Regions from separate parts of the Paenibacillus sp. FSL H7-0943 genome, predicted to be linked through region 1. Evidence: predicted binding sites of a transcription regulator. Region 1 holds the regulator's gene; the other holds the start of a gene.
The links. Region 1 encodes LexA, which represses DNA repair genes until DNA is damaged. Its sites were predicted from a motif close to CGAACATATGTTCG; they were not measured.

Region 1 (4,750 bases):
ACATTATCAAATGAGTATAGCTTTGCTACTGCTTTTTTGTTACTCTTCGGATTTTTGGTGCCAATTGCTAATTTTTTATTAGGCTCGTTAAGTGCGATCAAGTGAGATTGATTGGGGGGAATGAATGTTTTGGTGAAGCTGATGTTAAAAGATGAGGTCGCATTAACTAGCTTAGAAATTTCAGATGAAGCAGATAGCGTTTTCAATTTTATAATGGCGGCACTTAGAATTAAAACAACTCCTAAAATAGCAAATAAGTACATCAGGATAATCAGCATATAATCACACCTCCTAGTTATCTCATTAGACTCAAATTGTTGCTTATTGAAAGATATGCCTGAATGATCCCCACTAGTATCTTTTAAAAGGGGAATTCGTGGAATTATAGGATCGGCTTCACGATTAACCCAAAAAAAGCACCCAGAGAAACCTTCCGATTCTGCAAATGATGCAAAATTGGGGGTTGCTGCAAGGGTGCTTTTTAAGGTGATTATGTAAACCTATAGAAAATTGAAGGCAGTGATATGATCAGTATAAACAATCAGCTGTTTGTATTCGATCGGAGTTCCATAACTTGCATAAGGTCTTACAGTAACGTCATTGAGGACAACAAAGTTATAGCTGAAATTTTTATCAGGGTGTTCTGCTCCCAAATAAGATATGTATTCGTCCACAATTACATCATCCATCAACGATTTTAAATCAAATACATCCTCTTTGTTGGAGATGGTTGGAGAGACGATTCCCTGAATGCTGCCAAAAGAGGTGAGCAAATTCACTTTTTTTCCACTAGCTTGTTCATCATTTAAAAGTAAACCGGACAGCTTACCCAGTGCATCGACTTTAAAATCGACGAGGGTTCTAATTTTTGAATTATTCAAACTAAACACATCCTTTTCAATTTGCAATCCTGTTAACAATATTCGACATATAATCATCAAACTCCTAGTATGCTAATGAAAAAATACTTACTTATGTAATGACCCCCATTTTTTAATGTGATTTGGGGGTTGCCGAGCCTCCATTCGAATTTAATTTCTTATCGTTACTCGTGTGCCTATAGGGACAATAGCAGCGAGTGCTAACACATCCTCGTTGTACATCCGGATGCAGCCGTGGGACACCTCTTTCCCAATGGAGGAAGGGTCATTGTTTCCATGAATTCCGTAGTGTGGTTTAGACAGTCCCATCCAAAAAACACCGAAGGGACCCCCTGGGTCGGGTTGTTTGTTAATAATAGTGAATTCTCCCACCGGGGATTGGGTTAACATCTTACCGATGCCGACAGGGAAACCTCTAATCACAATATCATTGTCCAGAAGATATAACATTCGTTGGGTCAGATCTACAATAATTCGGTAGTTGGGCATTATACGCAACACTCCTTTCTAATTAGGATATGAGCAGAACGCCTAAAGGGTTATTCATAGAAAATGGCCATTTTAGCCAATGAGAACAAATGTTCGTTTGTGGTTGGAAAAGCAAAAAAAACGTAGAAAAAAGGCTGGTCCGCATATGCGGACCAGCCTTTTATGTTAGAAGTGCATACTTAGTGGATATCTCGAAACAATCCGATGACTCTTCCGAGAATAGTTACGCGATTAAGGCGAAGCGGCTCATAAGCTGGATTCTCCGGCTGAAGCCGTATATGATCACGTTCCTTGTAAAAGGTCTTAACGGTTGCTTCATCTTCTTCGGTCATGGCTACAACGATATCTCCGTTGTCCGCTGTTTGTTGTTGGCGAACAATCACATAGTCACCATTCATAATGCCTGCGTCAACCATACTATCACCCATGACAGACAGCATAAATACTTTGTTGTCACCTACATAGTGAGTAGGAAGTGGGAAGTAGTCTTCGATATTCTCTGTAGCAGTGATAGGTACCCCGGCGGTAACTTTACCTACGACAGGAATCCGTGAGATGGTCTGCGCGAATTGGTGAACATTCTCTGAATCCTCTTGGCCTAGTAATTCTATTGCACGTGGCTTCGTTGGATCTCGACGAATAAGTCCCTTCTTCTCAAGCCGGTCCAAATGACCGTGAACTGTGGAGCTGGAAGCAAGGCCAACAGCTTCTCCAATTTCCCGGACGGAAGGTGGATAACCCTTGCTGCGGACTTCGCTTCGTATAAATTCCAGGATCGCCAGCTGGCGACTTGAAATCTTTGACATTGGAATCAACCCCATATAGTAATGTTTGGGAAAATTATAACATAGAACTACCGTTCGCACAAACATAAGTTCTAACTATTATAAATATTAATCTGCTAGAGTTAAAAAATGGTAGACAAATGATAATAAAATGAACCGCTTGAGTCTCTCGAAAAAAAGAGAACAATTGTTCTGAAATAGTATTGAACAAAACACATGTTCGTGTTATTATAAATTCGAAAGTAAGAACAAGTGTTTGGAGGATGATGATTATGCTAAAATACAGTACATACCGCAGCATCTACGACAAGGCCCCTGTGGTTGAATCTATAGGACATAATGACGTTGCCCGTAATTCCGCTAAGGTGAAAGAGATAACGGAACGTTTGCTTGGAGGGATGATTTCGTTGTTCCGTCAAGATTTCTTTATTAAGTTAATATTGATTTTCGTGCTAGTATTATCTGGCCTAACAGTAGTGGGAAATGTGTTTGCAGGATCGACGACTATAATGAAGGAAGAGAAGCGGATTGTGGTTGAACGTGGAGATACACTATGGAGTATTGCTCTTAAGAATAAACCAGCTGATATGAAGACAGTTGTTTATATAGAAGGAATTAAACGTTCAAGTGGGATTAAGAGTAGTCAAATTAACGCTGGAGACATACTTACTTTACCTATTTATTAATTTTCTGAGAACATAATAGAATGACCAGTAGAGCTTGCAGGGAGTAGACCTTGACAAGCTCTTTTTCTCATGGCAGAGTTAGAATTAATTTATAGGGGGAGGGAAAGTATTGAATATTGATGAGTTGGTCGCGCGAATTAACGAATTGGCACGCAAACAGAAGAGCGTAGGCCTTAATCAAGAGGAAGTGGCGGAACGCGCCAAGCTTCGTGAAATTTACCTGGGGAATATCCGCAATAACTTCCGAGCACAATTAAATACTATTGAAGTAGTAGATAACGATGAGCATGAACAAGGTAACAAGGGGCTTAAACATTAGCTCGCTGTTCCTTTTCATAGATATTTCAGGATGACTAGGGGGAACGCACATGGCCCGTTCTTGGGAAAGAATGGTTCAACGCAACACACAGCAAATCAACAAGCAAAGAAAGAAACAAGGCAAGGATACGATTTATGCCTCTAAATCTCCTACCCAGAATGCCGAAGTCTTTAAAGGTCGCAACATTGCATTTCCGGTAGTGTTAGTGATACTTGGCACTATGTTTTGGGTAGTTGGTTCTATTGATCAGGCCAAAGGCAATGGCATGCTGGCTAATTGGCTGGGAGTAGTACTGTACTATTTGCTGGCAGCGCTATTGTTCTTCCGTCGTCCGTACTTGAAGGTGGAAAAAGCAAGACTGTCCACTATTAAATTCAATCGCGAACGCGGACTTCCAGCTGCAGATATTGAGAAAATCGCCCTTTCGCGTGGAGCTGTAGTCATTAAGCACAAAGGGAAACGTACGAAATGGATTTTCACAAAACTTATGAATCGCTATGATACTAATGCGATGAGTACACGATTAGAAGCATTTGCTAAAGCTCACAACATTGAAGTAGTTCACGAATAGAACTAGACCAGTTAAAGGGAGAGGGAGACCTGTAATGCCAATTTCTGCTGTACTATTTGACCTTGATGATACATTGCTGTGGGATGATCGGAGCGTCGAAGAAGCATTTCGTTTTGCTTGTGAAGCCGCCGGGGATACGATAGATCCACAAGAACTAGAAGTTGCAGTTCGTAAGGAAGCAAGTAGCTTGTATGAATCTTATGAGACGTTCCCATTTACAAAGATGATCGGAATTAATCCATTTGAAGCACTCTGGGCTAACTTTACGGCAGGTGAACAGCCAGAATTCCGTCAATTGGAGCAGCTTGCACCGGTATATCGTAAAGAGTCTTGGCGTCGCGGACTTGCAGCGTTAGGGGTGGAAGACGAAGCACTAGCTGAGACCTTGGCAACTAAATTCGCAGCAGAGCGCAGAAAACGTCCATACATCTATGAAGAAACAATGCATGTACTGGAACAGTTACGGGGTCAAGTGAAGCTTTTGCTACTTACGAACGGCTGTCCTGCACTGCAACAAGAGAAACTAGATGGTGTGCCCGAGTTAATTCCTTTCTTTGATCATATTGTGATTTCCGGAAGCTTTGGTAAAGGCAAACCGGATAAGGAAATTTTCCTGCATGCTTTAGAGCTTCTTGATGTAACGCCTGAGCAAGCAGTTATGGTCGGCGATAAGCTTACAACGGATATCCGTGGGGGGCTGGCAGCAGGGTTGACCACGGTCTGGATTAATAGAAAAGGTAGAGCACCTAGTCTTGATATTCATCCAGATCATGAAATCAATCACCTTGAGGAACTTCTTCCACTAGTTCAATCCTTGTAAGATATACAGAGCTATTAGCTCCAACATAAAGACTTTATAAAAGCAGCGAGTTTCTGAGATCCTAAGAAACTCGCTGCTTTTCTGTACATACATACTAACATAAGGATTTCATTAGATTTTTAAGTAAATGATTTAAGTCACAAGACTAATGCGGAATTGATGCAAAATACTGAAAAACGAATAATAATGTGTATAATAG
Region 2 (4,750 bases), 1.4 Mb from region 1:
AGCCCCGTCCCTCTTGTTTCAGTCTTATCGCCATATCACTTAACGCAGCATGGAACAGTTGTCCAATATCAGGGGCTTGCAGCTTATATAACTGGCGCTCTTTCAGTCTTAGTCCGTAGGACGCAAAATGGGAAAATGAGCACGCAACAAATTTCTCCATCCGGGACACACTGCCCCGCAGTGTTGAGCCACCATACAATCTGAGGCTTGTGCCACGCTTTAGCTTCGTTCCTTCATTACGATAGAACAGTGAGCTTAGCAAACGTTCCAGTTGAAATTTACGATCTTCGTTCTTAGTAAACCAGTTATACACACCCCACCATAGCTCCGGAATTTCTGTCCCCTGGCGCCACTGCCGCAGCTGCATAATCAATGCGCGAAGACTCTGTTCTGGTTGACCAATGAAACCGAGATGAATAGGATTTTCGACTTCTGCCGGTAGTCCCGCTGGGGGAAGTGCTGACAAGCTATGCTCTTGAACCCTTGGGAACATTCTATGCAAATGCCGGATAACCTCAGAGGGAAGGAGAGCTTTGCCCTCATCATCCGCTGTAGCGTAGCTAATCCAGAGCTTTCGGCTTCCTGTCGTTAGTGCATTATAGATCAGAAACCGCTCGTCCAGCAGTTTACGAGAAGCGCCGGGAGCAAGCTCCATTCCAGCATTCTCTAGTACGGAGCGTTCACCTTCCGAGAGAATTCCATCTTCCTTAAACTGCGCAGGCACAACACCTTCATTAAATCCAAGCAAAAAGGCGTATTTAACCCCCGTTGGGCGAGTCCGATCCATATTGCCGACCAATACTTGATCCAGTGCGGGTGGAACTAGTCCCATTTTAAGTTCAGCAAGTCCTGTCTCTAGAACTCCAGTGAACACTTCAAACTCAAGTCTTTCATTGCCCATCATTTCTACTATCTGATCTAGCAGATCAAGTACCGCACCCCACAACTGGCTATGTTCCCTAGCCTTCTCGGGTTGGCCCTTCTCCATAGACTTAACACTGAGTTTCTCTAGCTTTCGTGCAACATCCGTCTCTTCAAGCAGCTTGTACATTGCCGTACATAGTTCAAGGCCGCTTCGGCTTTTCTGGATTCGTTTCTCAAAAGCAAATAATGGACCTGTTATACTAGCACGGCATCGTTCCATAGTAGCAAGCAGTTTATCATCCATCTGTCTGCCGCCCTCCAGCGACAAGCTAGGAATACCTTTCCAGGAGCGGCCATCTGTCCAGCGGTACCCCTGAATCCCACAAGCCAGCACATAGTTTTCTAAAGCATCCATATCCTCACGCGTAATACTATCGTCTAGCGGAAGCAGAAGCTCCGTCTTTACACAACGGAATACATCCTCGTAACGCCAGCGACGACGCACTACATCCAACGCGGAACGTATAAACTCCACTAGCGGATGATGCAGCTCATTCACCTTCTGGTCCAGAAAAAATGGCACTCCATAATCTTGGAACAACGGCTGAACCAGCTGCTCATAATCGCCAATATTGCGCATCAATACGGCCATTTCGCCATATTTTGCACCTTCATCTCGCGCCAGTCTAGTCATTTCGCGCAGCGCTCCCTCAACCTCTGCTCTGTGCGACACTGCGGCGCCTATGGAGATAGCCTCTCTTGCCAGTTCATCCGCACCTATCCAAGCTTTCCGGCGATCATATCCCCGTTCAAGGTGAGCAAGTACTGGACTTTCTTCAAAACGTGGAAGAACCATTGGCTCCAGCAGCTCGTCCCATACATCAATGCCCAGCTCTTCAGCAATTCCACGCAGTTTAATGTAAGTAACCGCAGTTGGGTGAAACAATTCAAGCTCATTCAACTGATCTCCATAGGGGTAAGGACGATCAATTGTAAGCGAAACCGTCAGCTTCGAAGCTTGCTGCATCAATTCTCGAAGCACTACGAATTCCTGCGGAGTAAATCCATGGAACCCATCTACCCAAATCTCTGCCCCGCGAATGTAAGAGGAATCTGGAATATGCTCAGCCAGTTCTGCTAAACGATCCTCTTCATCGATATAAAGACGGGACATTTCCTTCTCTAAATCGCTAAAAACCAGCTGCAAATCATCCAGCTTACCCTCAAGAATAGGACTTCTTGCAATAGCTCCTCGCATAGCGGACAACTGTTCCTCTAAATCAGTGGAACCCAAACAGCAACGTTTCATCTCCGTGTGCAGTTGGTTCAGACGTTCCACAAAACCCGGTCTGTCTGCTGAGGCACCGAATAATTTCAGTTCCTCTTTGCGGCGACTGATGATTTTGTAAATTAACATTTTCTTACCTTCTTCACTGATTGGCAGACTTGCACTGCCACCAGTTTCCTGCTTCACACGATAGGCAAGCCGCGAAAAACTCAGTGTCTGCGCCCGAAGGCTTCCCTTCACATTCCCTACGGTCAGAAGCCCCCGTTCTGCTCCAAAAGAACCTTGCTCTGGCACAAGAATAATAATCGGCGCACCAAGCGGTTCCTTTTCTAAGGAAGAAGAGATAGATTCCCATATTTTTGTTGTCTTGCCACTGCCCGAGCGGCCTAGTAAAAAGGTTACCGGCATAAATGATAGACTCCTTCCGTAGCGGAGAAAATATATAGAATACAGGGTGAAATATCCACCCATTGATTACACTCCAATTAAAAAAGTTCAGTGATTCCTCGTCCCCTCAGTATATCATAACCACACTAATCGGAACATGTGTTTGCTAGTATTTTCTAATGTTTTACAAAGGATAAACAGCTACGAGTACAAATAAAAAAAGCAAACCTCCGAATTTTGGCGGCTTGCTTTTTAGAGTGTTTAGTTTGTTTTTAATGCCAGATGTGCAACGTTAGATTGGAGCTGCCAATGTCAGAGCATAGGGTCAATGTTAGACTGTTCAGCGTTCGGCGTTCAATACTCAACACCCCGCACTCAACATTAGCACTCTACACCGATCGTTTTGTAATCCGCATTCCGCATATCATAATTCAATAAGCATCATTCGTTGTTTACCATTTAGTATTCCGAATTTAACATTCAACATTTCGGCTCGGCTTGTTTCATTAATTACTTACGGACCCAGGAGCCGTTATTCGTGGATTCAGTGCTGTTATGGCAGCTTTTCGGACCCCACTGACGCTATTCTTCGAAAATGTGTGACATTACGGGTGTTTTTGGGGCAATAGCGCCTTTGGGGTCCGTAAGAATTCAATAATAGCCTGTTTGCGCTAAATAGAGTCATCTGAGTCCGTTAGCAACTCCTTGCATTACAGTCGACTCACGACCACCCTACGTCCAGCCCGTTTATCCTACTTGTTACTTGGCACTGTAAACCTTTTTGACCTTCAGGCTTATTTTTTACTCCGCACTTCAAAAATCGCAAACTTCAGATAGTGTCCTTCGTTAACGCCAAGTATTTGTGGGTGGTCTTTGCCTGCGGCCCGCCATTCCACAAGTCTCAGCACCTTGCCAGCATCTTTAGCCGCATCGGCAATCGTTTCGAGGAACAGATCTGGCTGCATATGGTAAGAACAGCTTGCGGTAACCAAATAGCCGCCTTCGTTCACCAGCTTCATCCCGTGCAGATTGATATCCTTGTAACCACGACAAGCGCCAGCTACTGCACTTTTGGTTTTGGCAAACGCCGGAGGGTCCAGGATGACTACATCCCAAGTTCTTCCTCCACCTGCTGTCATCGGCTTGGATGTGTCGGTTTTGGCTGTTTTGCCTCCGGTTTTAGGATTTGCAGCAGCTGCTGCCGTCTCTGTTCCACTTGCAACTGTCGCCCGTTCAGAACGTTCCTCTAGTCCTTTAACCTGATTCCGTAGATATGCAAAAGCATCATCCACTACGAATTCAACACGATCGCTAAAGCCGTTCAGCTCCACATTCACTTTGGCACTCTCAATGGCGTGTGCTGAAACATCAAGGCAGGTTACTTTTTTCGCGCCATACTTGCAGGCATGCAGCGTGAAGCTGCCCGTATGCGAGAAGCATTCCAGCACTGTCGCACCGTCCCAATAAGGGAACGTTACATGTTTGCCGCTCTTATTAACTGGTAAGGTCTGTAGTGAACCATCCTCAGTTTCAATTTCCTGTAGCGTAATGCCGCTTCGTCCTCCCCACCCTTTCATGAGCGGAGCAATGGAAGCTCTATTCTCACGTTGGTCAAAGAAGTAACCTGTCTTCTGGCCCTCTTCAATATCAACGACTAGCTTCAGGCCATTCTCGCTCACGGTTACATGCCTTGGACATTCCCCGTACAGCACACCCGTTGTCTGCTCCATACCTTCAAGCTCGCGCACACTAACATCACTGCGCTCATAGATTCCGCGCGGTGCCATAACCTGCACCAATGCTTCGACGATTTCTGCACGCCGCTTGTCCATTCCGAGGGTAAGCAGCTGCACAACCAAAATATCTCCGAATCGATCTACAATAAGCCCCGGCAAAAAGTCCGCTTCACCATAAACCAAGCGATAAGCATCCGCACCCGGAAGGAACCGGTTTCTGTGTTGCAGACAATTCGCAAACCGTTCTGCAAAAAAGGCTGTATCCATGATCGCAAGGGGTCCCTGCGATACAATTCTTACCCGAATCTGTGACGCTGGATTGTAATATCCCACGGCCAAAAATCGGCCCTGATGATTAAGGACATCTACTAATCCCCCCGCTTCCGGATTCCCTTCTACCGATGCGACTTCACCTGCATAGACCCATGGATGGCCCTGTTCCAGTCTTTTTTTGCGATTGCGTTCTAAAATAACC

Region 2: a site for LexA is predicted at 2,692-2,705, ahead of addB (helicase-exonuclease AddAB subunit AddB). Genes of this name have one in related genera too.

The regions. Positions count from the first base shown of each region.
Region 1 covers NZ_CP150148.1:3,863,477-3,868,226, reverse strand. The annotation lists gene NSQ55_RS16920 (hypothetical protein) at 1-278, opposite strand, end outside; gene NSQ55_RS16915 (hypothetical protein) at 501-881, opposite strand; gene NSQ55_RS16910 (L,D-transpeptidase) at 1,032-1,370, opposite strand; gene lexA (transcriptional repressor LexA) at 1,550-2,176, opposite strand; gene NSQ55_RS16900 (LysM peptidoglycan-binding domain-containing protein) at 2,428-2,841, shown strand; gene NSQ55_RS16895 (DUF896 domain-containing protein) at 2,951-3,160, shown strand; gene NSQ55_RS16890 (hypothetical protein) at 3,210-3,731, shown strand; gene NSQ55_RS16885 (HAD-IA family hydrolase) at 3,766-4,551, shown strand.
Region 2 covers NZ_CP150148.1:5,303,366-5,308,115, forward strand. The annotation lists gene addB (helicase-exonuclease AddAB subunit AddB) at 1-2,560, opposite strand, end outside; gene NSQ55_RS23275 (class I SAM-dependent rRNA methyltransferase) at 3,334-4,750, opposite strand, start outside.